Regions from separate parts of the Arthrobacter sp. Sr33 genome, predicted to be linked through region 4. Evidence: riboswitches for the same ligand, from Rfam matches in the RefSeq annotation. Region 4 holds a riboswitch; each other region holds the start of a gene.
The links. A riboswitch is a leader RNA that binds a small molecule or an ion and turns the genes downstream of it on or off. The one in region 4 is predicted to bind cyclic di-AMP.

Region 1 (5,520 bases), on a different contig from region 4:
CCGAGAAGCCGCTGTGGTGCAGGTTGGAGAGGGGGATGTCGATCAGGCGGTAGGAGCCGGCGACGGGCAGCGCCGGTTTGGCACGCTTATCCGTCAGCGGCCCCAACCGTCCACCCGAACCGCCTGCGAGAACGATCGCAAGGACGGACGGTCGGTTCATGGTTGCGCTCCAGGTGTGGGTTGATTCAGGATCCAGTGGGTACTGTCGAGGCGGGCCAGGATCTTCTTGCCAATCCGCTCCAGGTCGCGGACGTCGTCGTCGGTCAACGCGTCGAAGACCGACTCCCGTACATGGTCAACATGCTCGCGGGCCAGTAACTGCAGATTCGTCAGCCCGTCCTCGGTGATCCGGGCGGTGGTGACCCGACCATCGCTGGCGCTGGGGCACCGGGACACCCAGCCGCGCTGCTCAAGTTTCTTCACCACATGGCTCAGGCGGGACAGTGACGCATTCGACCGGGCAGCGAGTTCACTCATCGCGAGGGTGAGGTCATCAGTCTCGGAAAGCATCGCCAGGACGTGATAATCGAACAGCGTGATCTTGGCCTGCCGGAACAGGTGGGCGTCCAGCGTGCCAGGGAGCATGGTGGTGACGGCGTAGAGCGCAAGCCAGGCTTGCCGCTCCTCGGGATTCAGCCATCGGACACCACTCATCCCGCCATTCTGGCACAGACACCGTTTGCCACCGGGGCCCCGCCGGCCGGCTGGGACCCTAGGCCCACGCCGGGCGGGTGAGCTCCGGGTACTTGGCCGTCAGCACATCCCCCGAAGACACGCCGCGCAGGCGCCGCCCAACCCACGGCGACAGATAGTCGCGCGCCCACTGGGCGTCCGCTCGTAGCTGATCTATCCGCGACGACGCCGGCGCGGCCTCCAGCTCGGGCAGGTCGATCTCGTGGGAGGCCCGCAACACTTCGAGCACCCGCCTGGCCATGAGGGTGTGTCCGGCGGCGGACATGTGCATCCGGTCAGTGTCCCAATAGCCCCAATTCTGGAACTCCCTGAACCGCCAGTAGTCCACCACGTCGGCGTGGTGCCGGTCAGCAATTTCACGGACCAGTTCGTTATAGATGGCCGTCCGCCCGCGGGTCTTGCCGAACACCGCCGACCCCACCGAATCAAAACCGGTAAACAGCACCACGGCGGCGCCCGAGCTCGCAAGGCGGGCCACGCCGTCGTCGTAGGCGGCCATCAGCGCGTCAATGTCGATCCGCGGCCGCAGGATGTCGTTGCCACCCGCGTAGATGGTGATCAGCGTGGGCTGCAGGGCCAGGGCCCGGTCAACCTGTTCGTCGAGGACCTGGCGCACTTTCTTGCCGCGGACGGCGAGATTCGCGTATCCCCAGGAGCTGTCGGCAAGGATCAGTTGCTCGGCCACCCGGTCAGCCCACCCCCGCACCCCGTTGGGGCTGGCTTCATGCCAGTCGCCGACGCCTTCCGTAAACGAATCACCGAGGGCCACATATCGTTGAGAGAATTCCACTAGAAGAGGCTACCTGCTCCCGCCGCGCGATAAGGTGGCATTGCAAGCAGACTGATAACTTTTTGCAGTGCACCCTGCTCCCCTCCCCACAACCTGAGAAGGACATCATGACCCAGCCCTCCGACACTCGGACCAAGCGCGCCGCGTTGATCATCAACCCGGTCAAGAACACCGGGGCTGATATTCGTGCGATCGTTTCGGAGCTCTGCGCTGCCGAGGGGTGGGACGAGGTGCTGTACCTGGAGACATCGGTTGATGACCCCGGCCGTGGTCAGGCACAGGAAGCCGTCGATGCCGGCGTGGACGTGGTGATCGCCGCTGGCGGTGACGGAACGGTCCGCTGCGTGGCCGAGGTCGTCAACGGCACCGGCGTCGCACTGGGGCTGATCCCGCTCGGCACCGGCAACCTGCTGGCCCGGAACCTGGACATCGCCGTCGACGATCCGGAGGAGGCCGCCAAGGCAGCCCTGTTCGGCACCGAACGCAACGTTGACGTCGTCCATGTCACCGTTGACCGCGCCCAGGACTCGCACGTGTTCCTGGTGATGGCGGGGCTGGGGTTTGACGCGTCGATCATGGCTGACACCCGTGATGACCTCAAAGACAAGGTGGGCTGGCTGGCCTACGTCGACGCCGGCATCCGGAACCTGAGCGGCAAGCCTGCACGCACCCGGATCACACTGGACGGCGGCGATGTCATCGAGCGTCGGCTGCGCAGCGTGATGGGCGGCAACTGCGGCAAGATCATGGGCGGGCTGGAGATTTTCCCCGGCGCCAAGATTGACGACGGCCTACTGGACATCATGACCGTGGCGCCCACCGGCCGGCTCGGCTGGCTTGGCGTCGTGGGTAAGCTGTTTGCCCGCGGAAAGGGCAAGGACCCATCGCTCGAGTACTTCCAGTGCAAGGAAGCCGAGATCCAGCTCGACGAGCCGCAGGAAATCCAGCTCGACGGCGACCCCCTCGGCAAGGGCACCCACATGGTCCTGCGCGTGGACGCTAATTCGTTGCGCCTGCGGATGCCTTACGGCAAGAAGGATCCAGCAGTCGTCACCCACCCGGAGCCCTAAGCCGCGAGGGCCGGGCCCGGGCCGGGTTAGAGCCGGGTCTGGGGATCGACTTTTTCGCCGTCGACCAGGAGCTCGAAGTGGAGGTGGCATCCGGTGGAGTTGCCGGTGCTGCCGACGGCGCCCAGGCCCTCGGCTTTGCCCACTTTCTGCCCCACGGTCACGCCGAGCACACTGAGATGGTTGTACGAGGTTTGGAGGCCCCCGCCGTGGTCCACCACGATCCGCTGGCCACCACCATAGGCATGCCACCCGGATTCCACGACGGTGCCCGCGCGTGATGCGAGGACCGGCGTACCGCAAGCCCCTGAGTAGTCGGTCCCGGTGTGCAGCTCGTCGCCGTACCCGCCCATCGGGTTCACCCGGTAGCCGAACGACGAAGCAATTTCGGCACCCTTGATCGGGGTGGTGAACGCTGCCGCGTCGCTGGACAGGACAGTGGTTTTGGCCTTCGGGGTTGCGGCCGTCGCGAGCGGGGACTCCTTGCTGAAATCAATTTCTGCTTCAGCGTCAGCAGTAACCGGTGCGGCTACGGCGGGGCCGGTTCCGGCGGTAGGGGCTGCCGAGGGGGAAGCCTCTGGCGAGGGGAAGGCTGCGGTGAGAACGAGGCCCGCCGCTGCGGCGAGGACTCCCACGGCCAGCACAGCTGACCGGCGGTTGGATTTCAAGATGGACTTAGGCGGGGCGGACGCGCGGCGGCGCCCGGACGTGACCGGCTGGAGCAAAACAGGAGCCTCTCTGCAACGCCGGTGAAGTTAGCTGTCGGATTCGAGCAAGAGTTGACTCGGCCCACTGCTGCTCTTCCAGTGAGCGGAAGAGTGGTTTGCGAAGGGCTGCACCCCAAGGCAGAAAACTGCCGAAGATGGGTCCTCCACCCCTGCCACGGTGAATTGGGGGCCGGCTGCTGACAGGGTTAGGCGTGCAGTCCGGGAGCCACAATGATGCGGATGGCTCCCTATAAGAATAGAGTGCTTAGCCGAGAAGTTATAATTTCGTTACACAGATCACGGCGTGGCGACTAGCCAAGTTCAGATCGGCCCCTGCGCCAATACCCCATGAAGGCCACCTGCTTGCGGTCAATCCCGACGTCGCGCACCAGATAACGCCGCAGCCCACGGACCACCGCGGCCTCGCCCGCGATCCAGGCATAGAACGGGAGCGCACCGGAGGGCCGGTCCGGGTTCAGCGAGGAATTCAGCGTTGACGCGTTCAGCCGCTGCGGGGTTTCCCACAGGATCGTTTCGTCAATGTTCACTTCTTCCGGCTCGGGGCCTGCTGTGGCTGCGGCAGCGGCGGCGAGGGTCAGCCCGGCGCGGGAGCTGGCATCGACTCCGACGGCGAACGGCGCGGCCAGCGACACCCAGCCGGGCACCCGAACCGTATCCCGGACCGCCGCGTCCAGCAGTTCACCGTGGGGGCGTTCCCCCCGGGCGAGCCAGATGATTTCCACCGCTGAGGTGGTGGACACAGCCTGGAAGTCTGCGTGGTCCGGCACTTCAAGGAAGGCGTGCCCGCCGACGTCGGCGGGGAGGGACTCCAGAATGGCGCTGATGGCGGGGACAGCTGTCTCGTCGCCGGCGAGGAGGACCTGCTGGGCGAGCCCCGGACGCCACTCGATCCCGCCGTAGGAGCCGGCGGTGGTGCAGGTGGCGGCGTGGACGTTCGGGCCGATCAGCCAGATCCGATCGCCGGGGGTGGCGGCGGCGGCCCACAGCGACGCCGGCCCCCCGTTCCCCTCAGCATCGAAGTGCATCACGAAGTCGACGTCGATCTCTGGCTGGTCACCATCGCACCGGGCCGCCCTGACGGTGTAGGTGCGCATGGCGCCGCGCTCGGCGGGGTCCATCGCGAGCCACCGCTGATACCAACCCGAGCCCTCGGGCGGTGACTCGAGGAGCTCCCGCATGTTCACGCGGGGGGCATCGTCGTCGCGGGTGGCGGGGATCATGACTTTGATCCGCAGGTCGAGCGTTGGCCCCTGCACCCCGAAGTCCCTCAGGCAGGACCCGCCGAAGGTGATGCGTTGGAAGTTGTCGCTGAGGCGCTGCACCCGGGTGACGACGACGTCGAAGGCTGATACCGCCGAAACGGTTCCATCGGTGCGCTGGGATGCGCGCTCGCTCCGTCGGGCCGTGCGATTGCTGACTTCGGTCATGTTGCTGCCTCCAGGTGGTGCGCGGACAGCGTGTCCTGCGGATTAGGCAGGAACCCCTGCCCGGTGGACGTTTCGGGTGACGGCTGAGTAGCTCCGTCGCCTGAGTGGTGCCGGCCGACCGGCACCACCATGGGTGTGCCGGATACGGGGTCCGGGATGACGCGGCATTGCAGACCGAAAACCGAGGTGACGGTCTCCTCAGTCACCACCTCGGCGGGACTGCCCTGCGCGGCGATCTGGCCGTCCTTCATGGCGATGAGGTGATCGGCGTAGCGTGCGGCGAGGTTCAGGTCGTGGAGCACGATGGCCACCGTGGTGCCGTCGCGCCGGTTCAGGTCGGTGATCAGATCCAGTACTTCCACCTGGTGGGTGACGTCGAGGAAGGTGGTGGGTTCATCCAGCAGCAGGATGTCGGTTTGCTGGGCCAGGGCCATCGCGATCCAGACCCGCTGCCGCTGCCCACCGGACAGTTCATCGACAAAGCGGTCAGCGAGCTCAAGGGTGTCGGTGGCTTGGAGGGCGGAGGCGACGGCGACGTCGTCGTCGTTGGTCCACTGCCGGAACCAGCCCTGGTGCGGGTAGCGGCCGCGACCCACCAGGTCGGCGACGGTGATCCCATCCGGGGCTACCGGTGTTTGCGGAAGCAGCCCGAGGATCCGCGCGACGGTGCGGGTGGACAGCGAGTGGATGTCCTTGCCGTCGAGGTTGACGACGCCGGCCGACGGCTTCAGCAGGCGGGCCAGGCCGCGCAGCAGGGTGGACTTGCCGCAGGCGTTGGCACCGACGATCACCGTGACCTTGCCGGCCGGCAGCTC
Region 2 (5,520 bases), on a different contig from region 4:
AGAGGCAGCGCCCCCAGGCGCAGCGTCCCCGGATCAGGAACCAGCTCAAGCCAGCATGTTCCGCCCGCTGGAACACGAGCTGATTCAGCGCGCCAACGGCCCCCACGCGGACCAGTTGGCTGTTGCCGACATGGGCGCCGACGGCCAGATTGAGCGGTCGCTGTCCTGGCAAGGCCTTGAGCGTGAAGTGCAGACCCTCACCGCAGCTCTGCGGCAGATCGGCGTGCGACGCGGCAGCCGGATCAGCCTGATGGTTCCGCCCGGAGTCGAACTCACTGTGCTCCTGTATGCCTGCTTGCGGATCGGCGCCGTGATTATCGTCGCCGACGCCGGCCTGGGGAGAAAGGGCCTTAGCAAGGCCGTTCGTGGCACGGTCCCCGATTTCCTGATCGGCATCGACCTGGCGCTCACCGCCGCGAAGCTTTTCAACTGGCCGGGTCGCCGGATCAGTGTTGCGACGTTGCCGGCCGCGAAACGGAAGCTCCTCGGGGTGCAGCATTCGCTCGCCGAACTCCGCGCGGCCAGCGGAGATGGGACGTCTACCGAGACCGACGATGCTGGACTGGATCCTGCCGGTCTCGACCCCGATCGTCCCAATCCTGCCGGACTCGATCCCGATGGTCTTGATCCTGCCGGTCTCGATCCCGACGGCCTCGATCCCGATGCCGACGCGGCCATCCTCTTCACCTCGGGTTCCACCGGCCCGGCCAAGGGGGTCGTCTACACCCATCGGCGGCTCGCAGCGATGCGGGACACCCTGGCCCAGACCTTCAACATTCGACCCGGCGACGGGCTGGTGGCAGGGTTCGCGCCGTTCGCGTTGCTGGGTCCAGCCCTGGGGACGACGTCAATCACTCCCGACATGGACGTCACCAAACCGAAAACCCTATCCGCGGCGGCTCTTGCAGACGCCGTCGCCGCCATCCATGCGACCACCGTGTTTGCGTCTCCAGCGGCCCTTCGAAACATTCTCGCCACCCAGCCAGAACTCACTGACCAGCACCGGGCGGCATTGGCCGGTGTTTCACTGCTGCTCTCGGCCGGGGCTCCCGTGCCGTCACGGTTGCTGACCGAGCTGCTGGGTATCCTTCCCGGGGCATCGCTGCACACGCCCTACGGCATGACCGAAGCGTTACCCGTGACCGACGTCGACCTCGGGTTGATCCTCTCGGCCGAAGCCGATGCAGCAGCCGGGAATGTGGTTGGCGCTGGGAACGGCGTCTGTGTGGGCAGAGCTGTCTCGGGCGCAGAGATCACCGTTAGTCCCCTCAACCAGGAGGGTACCGCCGACGGCGACCCCACCACCGATGCCGGTATCACTGGGGAAATCCTCGTCCACGCTCCCCACGTCAAAGAGCGTTACCACCGGTTGTGGATGACTCAGCGTGAGAGCTCTCGCAGCGGCGGCTGGCACCGCACCGGAGATGTGGGCCATTTCGACGGCGACGGCAGGCTCTGGGTCGAGGGCAGACTCCCCCACATCGTGACTGCGTCGACGGGTGTTGTGACCCCGGTCGGGGTGGAACAGGTGCTGGAATCGGTCGACGTCGTCGGGCTGGCCGCGGTGGTTGGTGTTGGTCCGGCAGGCACCCAGGCGGTCGTTGCAGTGGTTGAGACCATTCCCCCGGTCAAGAAGCCTGGCCTGGCCGGAGCTGAGCTGGCGGCTCAGGCACGGAATGCGGCCCGGTCCGTCGGCGTGGAGTTGTCGGCAGTGTTGGCGGTCCCGTCGTTGCCCACCGACATCAGGCACAACGCGAAGATTGACCGGACAGCGGTTGCGGTGTGGGCTGCCGGGGTGCTCGCCGGCGGCCGGGTCGGCAAGCTGTGAGGGTTCTCGTCACCGGTGCCAGCGGGATGCTGGGCCGGGTTACTGCCGCGCTCCTCCAGGCGCAGGGTCACGCGGTCAGGACGTTTCAGCGGCGCCCATCCGGTCTGGCTGGCGTTGAAGACAGCCTTGGATCGATCACCGACCAGACGGCAATCCACCGCGCTGTGCAGGGCATGGATGCGGTGGTGCACCTCGCGGCGAAGGTTTCCTTCGCGGGTGCTGCGGCTGACTTCGAGGCAATCAATGTGGAGGGCACCCGTGTCCTGCTCGAAGAGTCGCGCGCGGCCGGTGTGCGCGACTTCGTCTTCATTTCCTCGCCGTCGGTGGCGCACGTGGGTGAGGCACTCGTGGGTCAAGGTGCCACTGAGGCCACTCCGGCTCTGGTGCGCGGCAATTACGCGCAGACCAAGGCTAAAGCCGAACTGCTCGCGTTGGACGCCAACAGCGAAGGTTTCAGGGTGGCAGCGGTCCGTCCCCACATTGTGTGGGGTCCCGGTGACACGCAGCTGGTTGAACGGGTGCTGGAGCGTGCGCGTGCCGGGCGCCTGCCGTTCCTTGACGCCGGCACCGCCCTGGTCGACACCACCTACGTGGATAACGCCGCCGCAGCGATCGGCGCAGCCTTGAGCGGCATGGATCGGTTGGCTGGACAAGCTGTGGTGGTCACCAGTGGTGAGCCCCGCCCGATCGGTGAATTGATCGCCGGAATCTGCCGGGCCGGAGGGGTTCAGCCGCCGCGGTGGGCCGTTCCTGGCGGTGTGGCACGGGTCGCGGGATCCCTGGTGGAATTCCTCTGGCAGCGCGGCGGGATCGAGAGTGAACCGCCGATGACCCGTTTCCTTGCGGAGCAACTATCGACTGCACACTGGTTTGATCAGCGCAGGACCCGCGAGTTGCTCGATTGGACGCCTACGGTGTCAGTGGATGAAGGTCTGGCCCGCCTGGCACAGCATTACCAGGGGAACCAGCATTACCAGGGGAACCAGGCTTCCCTCTCCTAGCGATCCATCGGAGCGTGGAGACGTCCCTGACTGTCAGTTCGTCCCCAGGTGAGCTGGCTCGGTGGTGGCACGCAGTTTTCCGTTGTCGTATCTTGACCCGTCGGTTGCCTCGGTGTCATTGGCTTGCCCTATCGGGGACCAAAGCGTCCGGAAAGCACGAATGCGCCACCGGATTTCTCCGATGACGCATTCGGGTGCTGACAACCGTACCGCTGACGCGGAGGGTTTAGAGGGTGTAGTACCCAACCAGTGGCATGGCGCTGACCGCGTGGACCAGGGTGCCCTGGCTCGGGTTCAGTGCGCTGACCATCTGGCCGCCACCGATGTAGATGCCGATGTGTCCGCCGCCGTTCTGGACGACAAGGTCGCCGGGCTGAGGGTTGCTGGTGGGGGTCAGCGCGCCCATCTGTGCCTGGCTGGTGCGGGGCAGGTCGATGCCGTGCTGAGCGTAGACCCACTGCACGAAGCCCGAGCAGTCCCAGCCGCCTGGCGAGGTGCCGCCGTAGACGTAGGGGGAGCCAACGAGGCCCTGTGCTGTTCCGGCGATCCCTGCGCTGGAAACCTGTCCGCCGGTGGATGCTGCTCCCATTGGCTGGATGGTCTCGGAAGCGGTGGTAATGCCCAGGGTGCTGGTTTCGGCAGGCGCCGGAGCGGCTGCTGGTGCAGCAACTGGGGCGGGAGCAGCAGCCGGAGCTGGTGCTGCAGCCGGTGCTGGTGCTGATACCTGAGTGGCCTGGCCGGCGTTGCCGGACAGTGAGATGACGTCACCTGGGTAGATGATCGAATCCCAGCCGAGACCGTTCGAGGCGAAGATGGCCTCGATGCTGACGCCGTAGGTGCTGGCGATGCTGCCCAGAGTATCTCCGGACTGAACGGTGTGAGTGGTGGAGCTGGCGGCGGTCGTCTGGGCAACTGGTGCGGAGACGGCGGCCGGGGCGCTGACGTTGACTTCGCCTGCAGCGTTGGCTGGGAGTCCGGCGCTGAACATCAGACCTGATGCGGCGACGACTACAGCTGCTGGACGACCGATGGCGCCAGCGTGAGAGCTAACTGCCTTGGAAACGGTCTGCATGGCGCTTGGTGGGGTTGCACGGTGGCGCGCGATATAACGGTTCTTGGACATGATGTTGCCTCTCCCAATGCCTGCGAAGTTAGCTGTCGGATTCGGATGGGAGCCACCCGGGCGCTGTGCGCCTTCACCCCTAGGTCGTCTGGCGACGACCACTACTACTGGTTCCCCCGCTTCTGCCTGATGTGTGCGAACGGACCTTACGACGGCGGCAGAATTAGGCAATCTGTCGAAAGGACGCTGAGTTGAACGGAACCCAACGTGCGGTCCACTGTACATTTCCTGGTCCGGGTTTGTCACATTTAGGTTACGGCGGCAGTATGCTGTTGGATGTCCCAGGTCGGGGCGCGGGTCCGACCGTGGAGGGCTGAGGCAATCCAACACGACCTGCAGGAATTCCGCCGGGGCGTGAACGAGCATCGAATAGGTGACACGGAGAATCCGTGCTCGACCGGTGGTGAGCAGGTTCCATCGGCGGCGGTCTTCGGCGAATTCGGCGGGACCACTGTGATGGTTGCGTCCGCCGGGTTCGATGCCCAGCTGTCCTTCGACGAACAGATCAAGCCGTCCCACACCCTTGATGTACACCTGTGTTTGGACGCTGAGTCCTGCGCGGCGCAGGTGGGTGACGCTCACATGGAGCCACGATGATGGACGCAGCACCCAGAGGTTTGGTTGCGTTGCGGCACTGATCCAGGCCAGTTCAGCTTTGGCACACGATGCAGTGAGCAGACTCCCAGTGATGCCGGGTAGCGCAAAGACTCCTGGCCCGGGGTTTACCACCTCACCCTTTGCGAGGGCCGCGCGGAGGTGACCAGATCCCAGACCGGCGCGGGTGAGTTCCCTACGGCGTGCCACGCCGCCTAGTTCTTGCAGTGTCTTGACCGTGTCCATGCCCAATGGTCGCCCTCTTTGGGGGTGTCAGTGCGGCGTCACCCGTTCTATGTGGGTAAGTCTCCTTGGTGGAGCGGGAGTGGGACTGGGGCTAGTGGGCAACGTGGCACAGGTGAGGTGCGAGGGAGTGCTGAACCAAGGATCCCGGCTGCAGGGATGCGCTACCAGCGGCCGTTGCGGGGCTTCGGCTGACACCGCGGGCAGCTGAACGACGAACGGTTCATAAACATCTCGCGGCGGATCAGCGAAAGGCCGTCAAAGAACGGGTCGGCGGCGCAGCGGGTACAAGGTTCGCCCTCGCGGCCATAGGCGTTGAGGGAACGTTCAAAGTAACCGGAGCTGCCATTGACATTCACATAGAGCGAGTCAAAGCTGGTGCCGCCAGCGTCGAGCGCCCGCAGCATCACATCACGGCAGGCATCAATCAGCCGTAGGGCATCGGCCCGGCGCATGACATCCGTGGGGCGGGCATAGTGGACTTTGGCTGCCCACAGCGCTTCGTCGGCGTAGATGTTGCCGATTCCCGATACCAGTCCCTGGTCCAGTAGCGCTCGTTTAATTCCGGTCCTGCGTCGCCGGAGCTTTGCGAAGAAGTCATCGAAGGAGAATGCCGGATCCAGCGGATCGCGGGCTATATGGGAGGCCTCAACCGGGATCAGCGGCAGTGGACTCTCCCCCAGCCCACCCGGATGGCCGTCTGTGGTCGACACCATCGACGTCACAAAGAG
Region 3 (5,520 bases), on a different contig from region 4:
TGGCACCGACCACCAGGTGGGGGGAACTTCACGGCTGAAAAATGGCGTGTCGATGAGATCGGTCGGAATGGCTACGAGCAGGAAGGTCGCCACCGCACCGAATAGCACGGCGATCCACCGGCGTAAGGGCCACTGAAGAAGAGCGTTGAGCAGAGTGGGTCGCTGAGTCGTGGGGTTCTCGGTGCGGGGAGTCATGGAGCTTCCTTTGACACTTGATCCGAAGACGCTCCTGGTGATGCGGGGTCATTCGGGGGTGCCGATGACCTGTGGCTGCGCCGGCGTAAGTAGAGGGCGCCGGTTGCGGTGAGGAGCATGAGAATTGACAGCATGACAGCTACGTCGGGGATTGAGTCCGCGAAGGTACGTACCGCGTTCTCGAGGGCGAACTGGTCAGTAACGGAAAGGATCCCACCCAGACTCGCTGTTCCGTCTGTGGCGATGAGGAAGATTCCGATGCCGATTGAAAGGGAGCCAGAGATCACCATAATCCAGGTGTTGGACCACCGTCCGATGGTTACAGGGCGGGGACGAAGCCACCGACGTCCGGAAACGCCGAGGCGGTCCCACAGTGCCGCGAGGAAGAACAGTGGGACTGCCATTCCCAGTGCATAGATGGCGAGCAGAATTCCGCCGTAGACGGCGTTGCTGCCAGCTGCGGCGACGGTAAGAATTGACCCAAGGATAGGTCCGGTACAGGCTCCTGCGACCCCGTACGCCAATCCGAGGACGAAGACGGAACCGCCGGAACCGCCAGTCGCGGACCGGGTACGGATGAATGCCGGTAGGCGGACACCGAGGATCTGAATGAGACCCAAAACGATCATAAGGGCGGCTGCGAGCCCGATGAGAATGTGTCGGTCAGTGGTGACGAGAGACCCCAGGGTGCCAGCGAAGACCCCCAGGGGTACGAGGGTGCACAACAATCCTGCGTAGAAGAGCAAGGTCCGGCCGACCAGTTGCCGTTTTGTGCTGAAGGCATACGCGAAGAATGCTGGCAGCAACAATGCTGAGCACGGACTGAGGAGGGTGAGGAGACCACCGAGGAACGCCCCGCTGTATCCGATTAGCATTACTGGGGACTGGTTTCTGCCAACACAGTCTCAATGGCTTGTTCAAATACTTCTACTGGTTGGGCGCCCGAGATGGGGATGTCGTTCACCAGAAACAAGGGTGTTCCGGTAGCTCCCAGGGCTGCGGCTTCCTCAGCGTCGGTTTGAACAGCCTGATTGAGCTCCTCTGAGTCCAGATCCGCTGTGAACGCCGTGATGTCGGCTACCCCAACTTCTTCTGCGATGCGGATCAGCTCCTCGCGCGGGAGGCTGATATGTCCGCGGTCGGGGGCCGCAGCGAAGACGGCTTTATTGAACTCCCAGAACCTATCCTGTTCCCCTGCTGCCCGGCCCGCAACTGCAGCATCAAGAGACTCAGCCCCGAAAACAGGTAAATCTCGCCACTCAATCCTTAGTTCTCCGCTAGCTACATACTGCTCGACCAACGCCGGCAATGTCTCGCGCGAGAAAACCCCGCAGAACGGGCATCTATAATCGGCGTATTCGACTAGAACAACGGGGGCGTCGACCTCACCCATTGCTAACGGGTCGTCGGCGATGCGCCGGGATAAATCGAACTTTTCTTCCTCCCGGCCGCCGGATTCCTCTGCGACGTCTGTTCCTGATCCATCTGAAGCGGGTGAGGAGGCTCGCTGGGAAGCGATCAAACCAATAATCAGGATGAGCGCGGCGACAAGCAGGGCAGCGATGAGGGTGGCCGATCGAACACCCGCGGTTCGTTGATCAGATTCTTGTGGCATTCATTACTCCTGGCATCGTGCGCCCCCTGGGAAGGCACAAGGGGAGGGAAAAGGGGGATTCACCCGGACACCAGATCCCTGTTTGTCGGATCTGGTGTCCGGGCGCGTCCGAGAAACACCGCTGTCAGCGAGGTCAGAGCCCCGCCAGCGAGGTTGGATAACTAGATGTTGACCCGGTAATAGACAGGACCGGAACCCACATTGACGGATTCCTCAACGGTCTGGTTACCGTTCCAGCCGCTGTGGATGGCTCGTCCGTCGCCGAGGTAGACGGCGTTGTGTGAAAAGCCCATCCCGCCGTCGGCGTAGTAGACGAAGTCGCCGGGCTGGGGATCTGATACCGGAGTAGCGAAGGCCATCAAGGACTCAGGGGACTCGTCTCCCACCCCCATCACCCCGGCGGCTCGCAATGCCCCTTCGCCCAGGACGGTGCAGTCCTGAATAGCGCCCAACTGCGTGTTGGCGAAGGCAAGAATACGGCTGTTGGCAGTACCGCTCTGGGGAGCGTCCGAGGAATCCCAGATATTTCCTGACTCGCTGCTCACCCGGTTACTCAGGGGACTGATCGATGCACTTTGTGTACTCACGCTAAAGTCGGAAACCGCTGATGACGAGGCTGCGGAGCCAGAGGCAACCGGTGCAGCAGTCACGGCATTCGACTCCTCGGACAGCACGATGGTGTTTCCCGGGTAGATGATTGACGCGACGGTGAGCTGGTTTAGGCTCAGCAGCTTGTGCAACGCCACACCTGTCTGAACGCTGATAGCGCCCAGCGAATCACCTGACTTCACGGTGTACGCAGTGCCTTGATTGGTGGGGCTCCCCTCCACTTCGACTGGTGAAGCAGCCGATGAGAACGATGAAACGGTGTGATCCTGCGCCGGGTGGGCGATCGCCGAAGCGTGGGCGGGGCTTGCTCCCGCCGCAAGCATTCCGGAAGCAACCACAAGCGCGGCGATCTTGGGTCCCCCCTGAGGCAGGACGGCTTGCCTGCTGAGGAGAAGAATCGAACGGCTTTTCGTATCGGCGCGATGTCGGGCGCGCACAGTATTTGATGACATGGATAATCTCTCCCTATACCTACGAGGTGAGCTGTCGGATTCGGATGGGAGACACCCGGCCGCACGAGGACAAACGCCCCGCCCGGCTTCACCCCAAGGGTTCCTAAAGAACCCACCTATGGTTTCCCCGCCCCAGCCTTCCTATCTAAAGGACCAAGGCCTTTGGCTGGGTTCGGTAAAAGGCCTCGATAAGCCCCACCTTCAGTGGGGCACTGTATTAAACCTACTCGGAAAAACGAAATGTACAAACATTTACACTGACGGCGCCTCCCTGGTTGGCAACCTCAATGAAGAGAGAGCGATTCCCAGGCATCAGTGGAGCGTCAGACCACTCCCGTGGTGCCCAGGAGTGACCCGATAAGGAAAGTGGCTGCCAATGCCAGCGCGCCGCCAAGAACGATCCTTACGGTCGGGCGCGTCGCCGGGTTGCCGCCAATCCGTGCGCTGCCGTAGCCGGTTACGGCGAGGGCAATCAGGACTGCGACGAAGGTCGCGAGGACACGAGTTTCCTCTGGAAACAGAAGAATCGTCAGCAGGGGCAGGATCGCGCCAAGGGTGAAGGCCAGCGCAGATGCGGCCGCAGCAGCTAGCGGGCTCGCCACGGCGTCCTCGCGCAATCCGAGTTCAGCTTCGAGATGGGCCCCCAGGGCATCGTGTTTGGTGAGTTCCACTGCCACCTGATGGGCTGTGTCCTGGCTAAGCCCCTTCGATTCGTAGATTCCGGCCAGCTCCGCAAGTTCCGCTTCAGGCTCGGTTTCAAGCTCAAGGCGTTCCTTGGCGATGAGGGCCTGCTGGCTGTCTTTCTGACTACTCACGGACACATACTCTCCGAGGGCCATGGATATCGCACCGCCGACAAGACCGGCAATGCCAGCGGCAAGAATCACGGGGGTTGCCGTTGTCGCTCCCGCAACTCCGACGACGAGGGCAGCGACCGAGACAATCCCATCATTGGCTCCAAGCACACCCGCTCGAAGCCAATTGAGCCTGCCATGGATGGTGTTGTCATGGGGTTCGTCACTATGCGTGCCTGGTACGGGATAACTAGTCATGCCCGTAATGTAGGCCCCCACGAGCCAGTACACCAGTAAGGATCGGCTCTCCTGTCGGGATTCCGATTCGGGTGACCTCGACGGAATTCGCTCTGCTCCACTGCGGCGCTGAAAGGGGCTTGCAATAGTCACCGAGCCGGCCGTTTTGATCCGGGCGTCGGCGAAGAGGCATGGGATTCTTTGACCGAGTAAGGTAAGCGAACCAAGTAGGCACCACATACCGCAATTGCGGTTCGAAGTTCGAGGAGGAAACGTCATGACCGGAAGTGTGATTGTTGGTGTGGATGGAAGCGAGACCGCGTACAAGGCAGCATCGCGCGCCGCGACTCTTGCCGAAGGCCTCGATGCAGAACTTGTGGTGGTCAGCGCGCACATTACGGGTAACACGGAAGTTGTCCATATCGGCAACGACACTTGGATACTGGATGATGCAGAGCAGGCTCTCAAGTTGGCCGAGCAAGTTACAGTGAAACTGCGCGAGCAACACCCTTCCGTGAAGGTGCGCCCCGCTGCGGGGCGGGGCAAGCCGCAGGATGTCCTCATCGAGGAAGCCGAGCGTGTCGGTGCCCAATTGCTGGTGGTAGGCAACGTGGGAATGAAGGGGCTTCGACGGGTTCTGGGAAGCGTTGCGTGGAGTGTCGTACATAACGCACCCTGTGACGTGCTCGTCGTGAAGACCGCCTCCTGATTTCACTGCAGCTCCCAAGCTGCGGCTTGGGCTGAAGCGAGGACTGCGCAGGGCCACAAAGTCAGATCGACATACTTCGCAACGGGATCGTTCGTCTCTTCGGCTTGAGTCGTAACATTGAAGCGGATACGGACTTCGGTTTCCGAAACGCGTTGTAAAGGACTATAAGAACTTGTCACTCGAATCACTGCCCGTCCTGGATTACTCTCAGCTGAACGCAGGCCCCGAGGAGGCATCGGACTTCCGGGACGAATTGCGCAATGCGATGCACGAGGTCGGATTCCTATACCTGGCAGGTCATGGCATCCCGCAGGAGCTCACTGACGCCATGCTCGCTACCTCCAGACGCTTCTTCGACTTGTCGGAGGAGCAAAAACTCGAGCTGGAGAACGTTCATAGCCCCCAGTTTCGTGGCTACACGAGGATGGGCGCCGAATTGACTGATCGGGCGGTGGACTGGCGAGAGCAGATCGACATTGGCGTCGAGCGCAACGCTGTGGAACCGGCGGCAGGGGTCGCTGACTACTGGCGGTTGGAAGGCCCCAATTTGTGGCCGGCTGAATTGCCCGAGATGCGGAAGATCGTCTCTGAGTGGACACAGCGACTGAGTGCCATCTCCCTCGACCTTTTACGGGCGCTTGCTGTGTCTCTCGGTGCACCGGAGGACAGTTTCGATGAAGCCTTTGGTTCAAGCGCCTTCCCGATGCTGAAAATCGTGCGTTACCCGGGGGAGTCCGGCAACGAGCCGAAACAGGGCGTCGGGTCGCACCGCGACGGCGGAGTGCTCACACTGCTCCTGGTGGAACCGGGAAAGGGCGGACTCCAGGTCGAATACCAAGGAGAGTGGGTCGACGTACCCCAGGTTCCTGGAACGTTCGTGGTCAACATCGGTGAAATGCTCGAATTGGC
Region 4 (5,520 bases):
CAGACGGTCCGAGTTGCGAGTCCTGGAGAAGTCTCCGCCGGGCAAGGGCCGGATTCGGGAGGGCTTCAGATATGTGCGTAACCGGCCCGACCTGATGATGGTGATGCTCGCGATCTTCATCGTCGGCACCTTCGGACTCAACTTTGCCGTCTACATCGCGGCGATGGCACGCACCGAGTTCAACAGTGGCGCCGGAGTGTTCGGCGTGCTGTCATCGGTGATGGCCGTCGGCTCGGTAGCGGGCGCTCTGCTCTCGGCCCGCCGCAGCAAACCGAGGCTACGGTTCATTTACGGGGCGGCAGCAGCTTTCGGGGTCGCCTGTGCCGCAGCAGCGCTGGCGCCCACGGTCTGGCTGTTCGGTCTCACCCTGATCCCGGTGGGCCTGTTCGCGCTGACACTCATGACCAGTGCCAATGCGTACGTCCAGACCACCACCGAGCAGGTGATGCGCGGCAGGGTCATGGCGCTGTATTTCGCCATTTTCCTCGGCGGCACACCGCTCGGCGCACCAATCGTCGGCCTGGTCTCCAACACTTTTGGTCCACGGTGGAGCCTCGCCGTCGCCGCAGCGGCCGGCATCATTGCGGCGCTGGCGGGAATGATCTGGGCCTGGCGGGCCCACCATCTACGGCTTCGCTACGATCCGGCCCCGCGGCGTCGGCTGCGGATTGAAACTGACTTCGGCAAACCTCTCACCGATCCCTAAGATCCGGTCCAGCCACAGGCTTTTGGGATCTTAGGGGCGGCGGAGGGCTAGCGTCCGCCGATCACGAAGTCGATGCAGGCCAGCAGGGCTGAAATATCGTCCGGTTCAATCGAGACGAACGTCGCGATGCGCAGCTGGTTCCGGCCCAGCTTCCGGTACGGCTCGACGTCGACAATGCCGTTGGCGCGCAACACCTTCGCGAGTGACGCAGCGTCAACGGAGTCGTCGAAGTCGATGGTCGTAATGACATTGGAGCGGTCCTCGGCGCGGGTGACGAAGGGGGTGGCGACGTCGGACGCTTCCGCCCACTGGTAGACCCGCCCCGCGGACTCCGCGGTGCGGGCCGCAGCGAACTCGAGACCGCCGCTCTGGTTCAACCATTCGACCTGGGCGTTGAGAGTCACCAGGGTGGCCAGGGACGGGGTGTTGTAGGTCTGGTTCAGTAAAGAGTTGTCGATGGCCGTCTGGAGGTTCAGGAAATCAGGGATCCAGCGGTCGGTCGCCGCGATCCGGGCTGCGCGCTCCAGCGCGGCCGGCGAGAACAGGCCAAGCCACAGGCCGCCGTCGGACGCGAAGTTTTTCTGGGGAGCGAAATAGTAGACGTCGGACCCACTGACATCCACGTCCAGGCCGCCGGCGGCCGACGTCGCGTCGATGAGGACCAAGGCATCCGGTGCGGCGCCGTCGACCCGGTGCACCGGTGCTGCCACACCGGTGGAGGTCTCGTTCTGCGGCCAGGCGTAGACGTCCACGCCTGTTTCCGCTTCAGGGGTGGGGCGCGTCCCCGGGGCCGAGGTGATCACCGAGGATGCCTGGAGGAAGGGCGCCTTGTTGGTGGCGGAAGCGAACTTCGCCCCGAATTCCCCGAACGACAGGTGCTGGGCCTTGTCCTGCACCAGCCCGAAGGATGCCACATCCCAGAACGCTGTTGACCCACCAACGCCCAGCACCACCTCGTAGCCGGCCGGCGCGTTGAACAGCTGGCTCAGGCCTTCCCGGACCGAACCGACAAGGTTGCGCACCGGCGCCTGACGGTGGGACGTGCCAAGCAGGGTCCGTCCGGCCTGCGCGAGGGCCTCCATCTGCTCGTCGCGCACCTTCGACGGGCCTGCTCCGAAACGCCCGTCGGCGGGAAGGAGGCCAGCGGGGATCAATTGGTCCGGGGAAATGCTCATGGTCTCTCCAAGGGGGTAAGCGTGCGACACAAGACGGGATACATTCTGCCGCACTACCCGCCCCTGGTGGCATTTGTGAACATGTCCCGACCGGGCACCCGGTTGCCGCTGATTGCCGCGGCCTCTGGTAAATGGGTTAACCTTGGTGAGCGTAGAACTTGTGTTCGGCGCTGGCGATATGTGCCGCGCTCCCACCGCGAAAGCTGCCCGCTGTTCCATCCCGCACCAGTGCCTAGGAGCTGAACCGCATGACGGACCTCATCGATACCACTGAGATGTATCTGCGGACCATCCTGGAACTGGAGGAGGAAAACATTGTTGCCCTCCGCGCCCGGATCGCTGAACGGCTCCGCCATTCCGGTCCCACCGTCTCCCAGACCATCGGCCGGATGGAGCGCGACGGGCTGGTGATTGTCTCGGGCGATCGCCACCTCGAATTCACTGACCTTGGCCGCCGTCGCGCCATCGGGGTGATGCGCAAGCACCGCCTCGCCGAACGTCTCCTCTCCGACGTGATTGGCCTGGATTGGGCTTATGTCCACGAAGAGGCCTGCCGCTGGGAGCACGTGATGAGCGAGCGGGTTGAACAGCGGTTGTACGAGCTGCTGGGGAAGCCCACCGAGTCTCCATACGGCAACCCTATTCCGGGGCTTGAGGCCCTGGGCGGCCCGCCAACCCAAGGCTTCACCGACGGTGTCCGCAGCCTCCTGTCGGTGATCGGCGCCAATCCTCAGGGGTCAGTGATTACCCTTATCCGGTTGGCCGAGCCCATTCAGGTGGACCCGGAACTGCTCTCCCAACTCGATGAGGGTGGGTTGCGGCCCGGAACGGTCATCGGCGTGCAGGCGGCCGGCGACTATGTGTCGGTCAGGGTCGAGGGTATCGAGGGCGCGCTGGAGCTCCCGCCGGAGGTCGCCGCACACGTGTTCGTGTCGGTCGCCGGGCCGGCTCTCTAACCCTCCACGGCACAATATTGCCGCAAGTTATCCACAGGAAAAGATAACGAACGTATCTCTTTTGCTTCTGGTCGTGGATGATGGAAAGCTGACGTTGATACATCAGCGTTATCCAAACCGCACGCCTAACCCTGTCAGCGGATTTGGATGCTGAGACCCGTGACAGGGGCGGAGGACCCATCAGACGGCGGCTGATAAGCCGCCTTGGGGTGAAGTCCGGACGCGGTGCTGCTTCGGCGGACCGGTCAGGGCCGAGTTTCTTCCCGAACTCGAATCCGACAGCTAACTTCGCAGGCATATACGAAAGGGACCCTTTGTCGAAGCACCATGCTTCGGGACGCCGCCGTGCCGGCGCCCCAGTACCTGCCGTGCGTCCTCGGGACGCGCAACGACTCGAACGACGACGACGAGCAACCCGGGTCAGGGGCGACTTTTCGCTCACCGGGATGAGCCAAAAATTCGCCATCGCCGCCGCCGCGTCCGGGCTGGTGCTGACCGTTACGCTACCCACCACCGCGGGGACGGCCCCGCAGGACGACAATGCGGCCGCCGTAGCCGTTGCGCCCACCGTGCAGGCGACTGTTGCGCCCCGGGAAATCAGCGTTCCCGACGCGGCGCTGGTCGACTTCAGCCGCACCGCATTGCAGAGCACCTTTGACGCAGACGCCAAGCTCAGCGAGATCATGACCGCTGCAGACTCAGCGGCTGTACCTGCAGCGGCCCGCGGCTCCCTGTCAGCTCCCATGGACAAGCTGATTGTCACGTCCCCGTTCGGTTACCGGGTCAGCCCGATTACCGGTTTGGGTGGGGAACTCCACTCAGGTCAGGACTTCAGCAGCTCGTGCGGCACTGAAGTGTTCGCGGCAGCGTCCGGCACTGTCACCTTTGCCAGCTGGCACCCCTATGGCGGTGGAAACCGCGTGGTCATCGATCACGGCAACGGGCTCGAATCCACGTACAACCATCTCTCGTCCAGCAGTGTCCAGGAGGGGCAGTCAGTGGACCGCGGTGAGGTTGTCGCCCAGAGCGGTAGTACCGGTGCATCCACCGGCTGCCACCTGCATTTTGAAGTGATGGTTGACGGTCAGGCCGTGGACCCCATGGGCTGGCTGTAACCAAGGACACACCGTTTCGTGACCGGAATGTGACATTGCGGTCAATCTCATGTACCGTCAATCTCGTGCCAAATTCTAATAGGTTTGGCACCCTCGAGCAGATCGCCTAGCTCTGCCACTGCCTGAGGTTCCGTTCGCACAATTCGCATGGCAGAGGCGGGGGAACCAATTAGTGGATTTCGCAAGAAATCCTTGGGGTTAAGTCGTCTGATTCCACTGGGAATCAGAGGGCCGGGTGACTCCCATCCGAATCCGACAGCTCACCTCGCAGGCAATTGGGAGAGGCAATCGAACGTGTCAACTAGCTCTTCTCTGGGCCGCCACAGGGCCGCCCGTACGCACACCAGCCCCCTGACAGCCATCTCAAGCGCCGTCTCCTCGAACGCTGGTTCCGTCGGCCGCCAGGCAGCAGTCATCGTCGCAGCGTCAGGGCTCGTCCTGACCGCCGGACTGCCAGCCCACGGGTTCGGTGAGTCCGAGCGTGTCGTTCAGCTCTCCACCCCCCTGATCTCGATTGCTGCTACGGCTGACGCCGTAAGCGCTCCCGCCACCGCCGAGATCACCTTCGAGCGTGCAGCCGTGTCGGCGACGCCCGCCGCCGTAGCTGCTCCAGTCGTCGAGGTGCAGGCCGACGTCATCGAGCCAATAACAGCCGCCGCTGAGCCGGTAGCCGAAATGGTGGCAGAGCCCGCCGTGCAGGAAGCAGCGCCAGTCGAGGCAGCGCCAGTTGAGGCGCCCGCAGCAGAAGCAGTAGTCGCACCAGCTGCGCCAGCCCAGACGCCCGCAGCCGAAAAGCCAGCCCCCAAGGCTGCCCCTTCCGGTAACATCGCCGCTGGTCTGGTCGGATCCGCCTACTCCCAGATCGGTGTCGGGCAGGACTGCACCGCCATGGTTGAGAAGGCACTTCGCTCCGTCGGCAAGTCCGTTGGCGACATTGCGCCTGGCGATTTCTTCGCCTTCGGATCAGTTGTTGGCTCTCCAGCGGCGGGCGACCTGGTAATCACCGCCGGCCACGTAGCCATCTACGTCGGAAACGGCCAAGTCATCAGCGGTGGCCTGAACGGCATGAACACCGACCTCCATTCCCTTTCCGACCTCCCCGGCGCTAGCTTCGTCCGCGTTAGCTAAGACCACACCGAACCCTGGAGAACGCAAAAATGACAACTCGCACAGCTATTGCACGTCACCGTGCCGATAAGCGCCACAACACCAACTTCTCGGCTCTGGCCAAAGCAGTAACCGAGAACGCTGGCGGCATGGGCCGTCAGGCAGCTGTAATCGCCGCAGCATCAGGCCTTGTCCTGACCGGTGGGGTATCGGCCAACGCTGCTGAGCTCTCCCTCGAATCAGCCGAACGGACCACCCTGACCTCCGCGCTGGAGATCCAGGCCGCTCCAGCCGCCGTCGAAGCTCCCGCAGACGCCGACATTGCGTTCAACCGCACCCCGGTCAAAGCCGTAGCAGCCCCAGCAGTCGTCGAAGCCCCAGCAGTCACTGTTCAGGCTGAGACCGTTGTGGAGATCGAAGAGGCTCCGGCCGTGGCCCCGGCCGCTGAGCCCGAAACCGTA

Region 1: another riboswitch for cyclic di-AMP. It lies ahead of ACX80T_RS06440 (M23 family metallopeptidase); the one in region 4 lies ahead of ACX80T_RS13665 (M23 family metallopeptidase).
Region 2: another riboswitch for cyclic di-AMP. It lies ahead of ACX80T_RS13925 (C40 family peptidase); the one in region 4 lies ahead of ACX80T_RS13665 (M23 family metallopeptidase).
Region 3: another riboswitch for cyclic di-AMP. It lies ahead of ACX80T_RS03190 (LysM peptidoglycan-binding domain-containing protein); the one in region 4 lies ahead of ACX80T_RS13665 (M23 family metallopeptidase).

What each region holds. Positions count from the first base shown of each region.
Region 1 is NZ_JBTNDD010000003.1:280,622-286,141, forward strand. It holds gene ACX80T_RS06420 (glucose-1-phosphate adenylyltransferase family protein) at 1-160, opposite strand, end outside; gene ACX80T_RS06425 (MarR family winged helix-turn-helix transcriptional regulator) at 157-654, opposite strand; gene ACX80T_RS06430 (SGNH/GDSL hydrolase family protein) at 713-1,483, opposite strand; gene ACX80T_RS06435 (diacylglycerol/lipid kinase family protein) at 1,591-2,553, shown strand; gene ACX80T_RS06440 (M23 family metallopeptidase) at 2,580-3,218, opposite strand; cyclic di-AMP (ydaO/yuaA leader) riboswitch at 3,280-3,463, opposite strand; gene ACX80T_RS06445 (siderophore-interacting protein) at 3,569-4,705, opposite strand; gene ACX80T_RS06450 (ABC transporter ATP-binding protein) at 4,702-5,520, opposite strand, start outside.
Region 2 is NZ_JBTNDD010000011.1:8,468-13,987, forward strand. It holds gene ACX80T_RS13915 (alpha/beta fold hydrolase) at 1-1,828, shown strand, start outside; gene ACX80T_RS13920 (NAD-dependent epimerase/dehydratase family protein) at 1,825-2,829, shown strand; gene ACX80T_RS13925 (C40 family peptidase) at 3,056-3,952, opposite strand; cyclic di-AMP (ydaO/yuaA leader) riboswitch at 3,956-4,132, opposite strand; gene ACX80T_RS13930 (hypothetical protein) at 4,307-4,549, shown strand; gene mutM (bifunctional DNA-formamidopyrimidine glycosylase/DNA-(apurinic or apyrimidinic site) lyase) at 4,954-5,520, opposite strand, start outside.
Region 3 is NZ_JBTNDD010000002.1:56,570-62,089, forward strand. It holds gene ACX80T_RS03175 (hypothetical protein) at 1-195, opposite strand, end outside; gene ACX80T_RS03180 (cytochrome c biogenesis CcdA family protein) at 192-1,070, opposite strand; gene ACX80T_RS03185 (DsbA family protein) at 1,070-1,810, opposite strand; gene ACX80T_RS03190 (LysM peptidoglycan-binding domain-containing protein) at 1,972-2,871, opposite strand; cyclic di-AMP (ydaO/yuaA leader) riboswitch at 2,874-3,052, opposite strand; gene ACX80T_RS03195 (VIT1/CCC1 transporter family protein) at 3,195-3,923, opposite strand; gene ACX80T_RS03200 (universal stress protein) at 4,180-4,611, shown strand; gene ACX80T_RS03205 (isopenicillin N synthase family dioxygenase) at 4,784-5,520, shown strand, end outside.
Region 4 is NZ_JBTNDD010000010.1:99,507-105,026, reverse strand. It holds gene ACX80T_RS13680 (MFS transporter) at 1-706, shown strand, start outside; gene serC (phosphoserine transaminase) at 754-1,881, opposite strand; gene ACX80T_RS13670 (metal-dependent transcriptional regulator) at 2,130-2,837, shown strand; cyclic di-AMP (ydaO/yuaA leader) riboswitch at 2,976-3,149, shown strand; gene ACX80T_RS13665 (M23 family metallopeptidase) at 3,152-3,952, shown strand; cyclic di-AMP (ydaO/yuaA leader) riboswitch at 4,078-4,241, shown strand; gene ACX80T_RS13660 (NlpC/P60 family protein) at 4,247-5,080, shown strand; gene ACX80T_RS13655 (NlpC/P60 family protein) at 5,110-5,520, shown strand, end outside.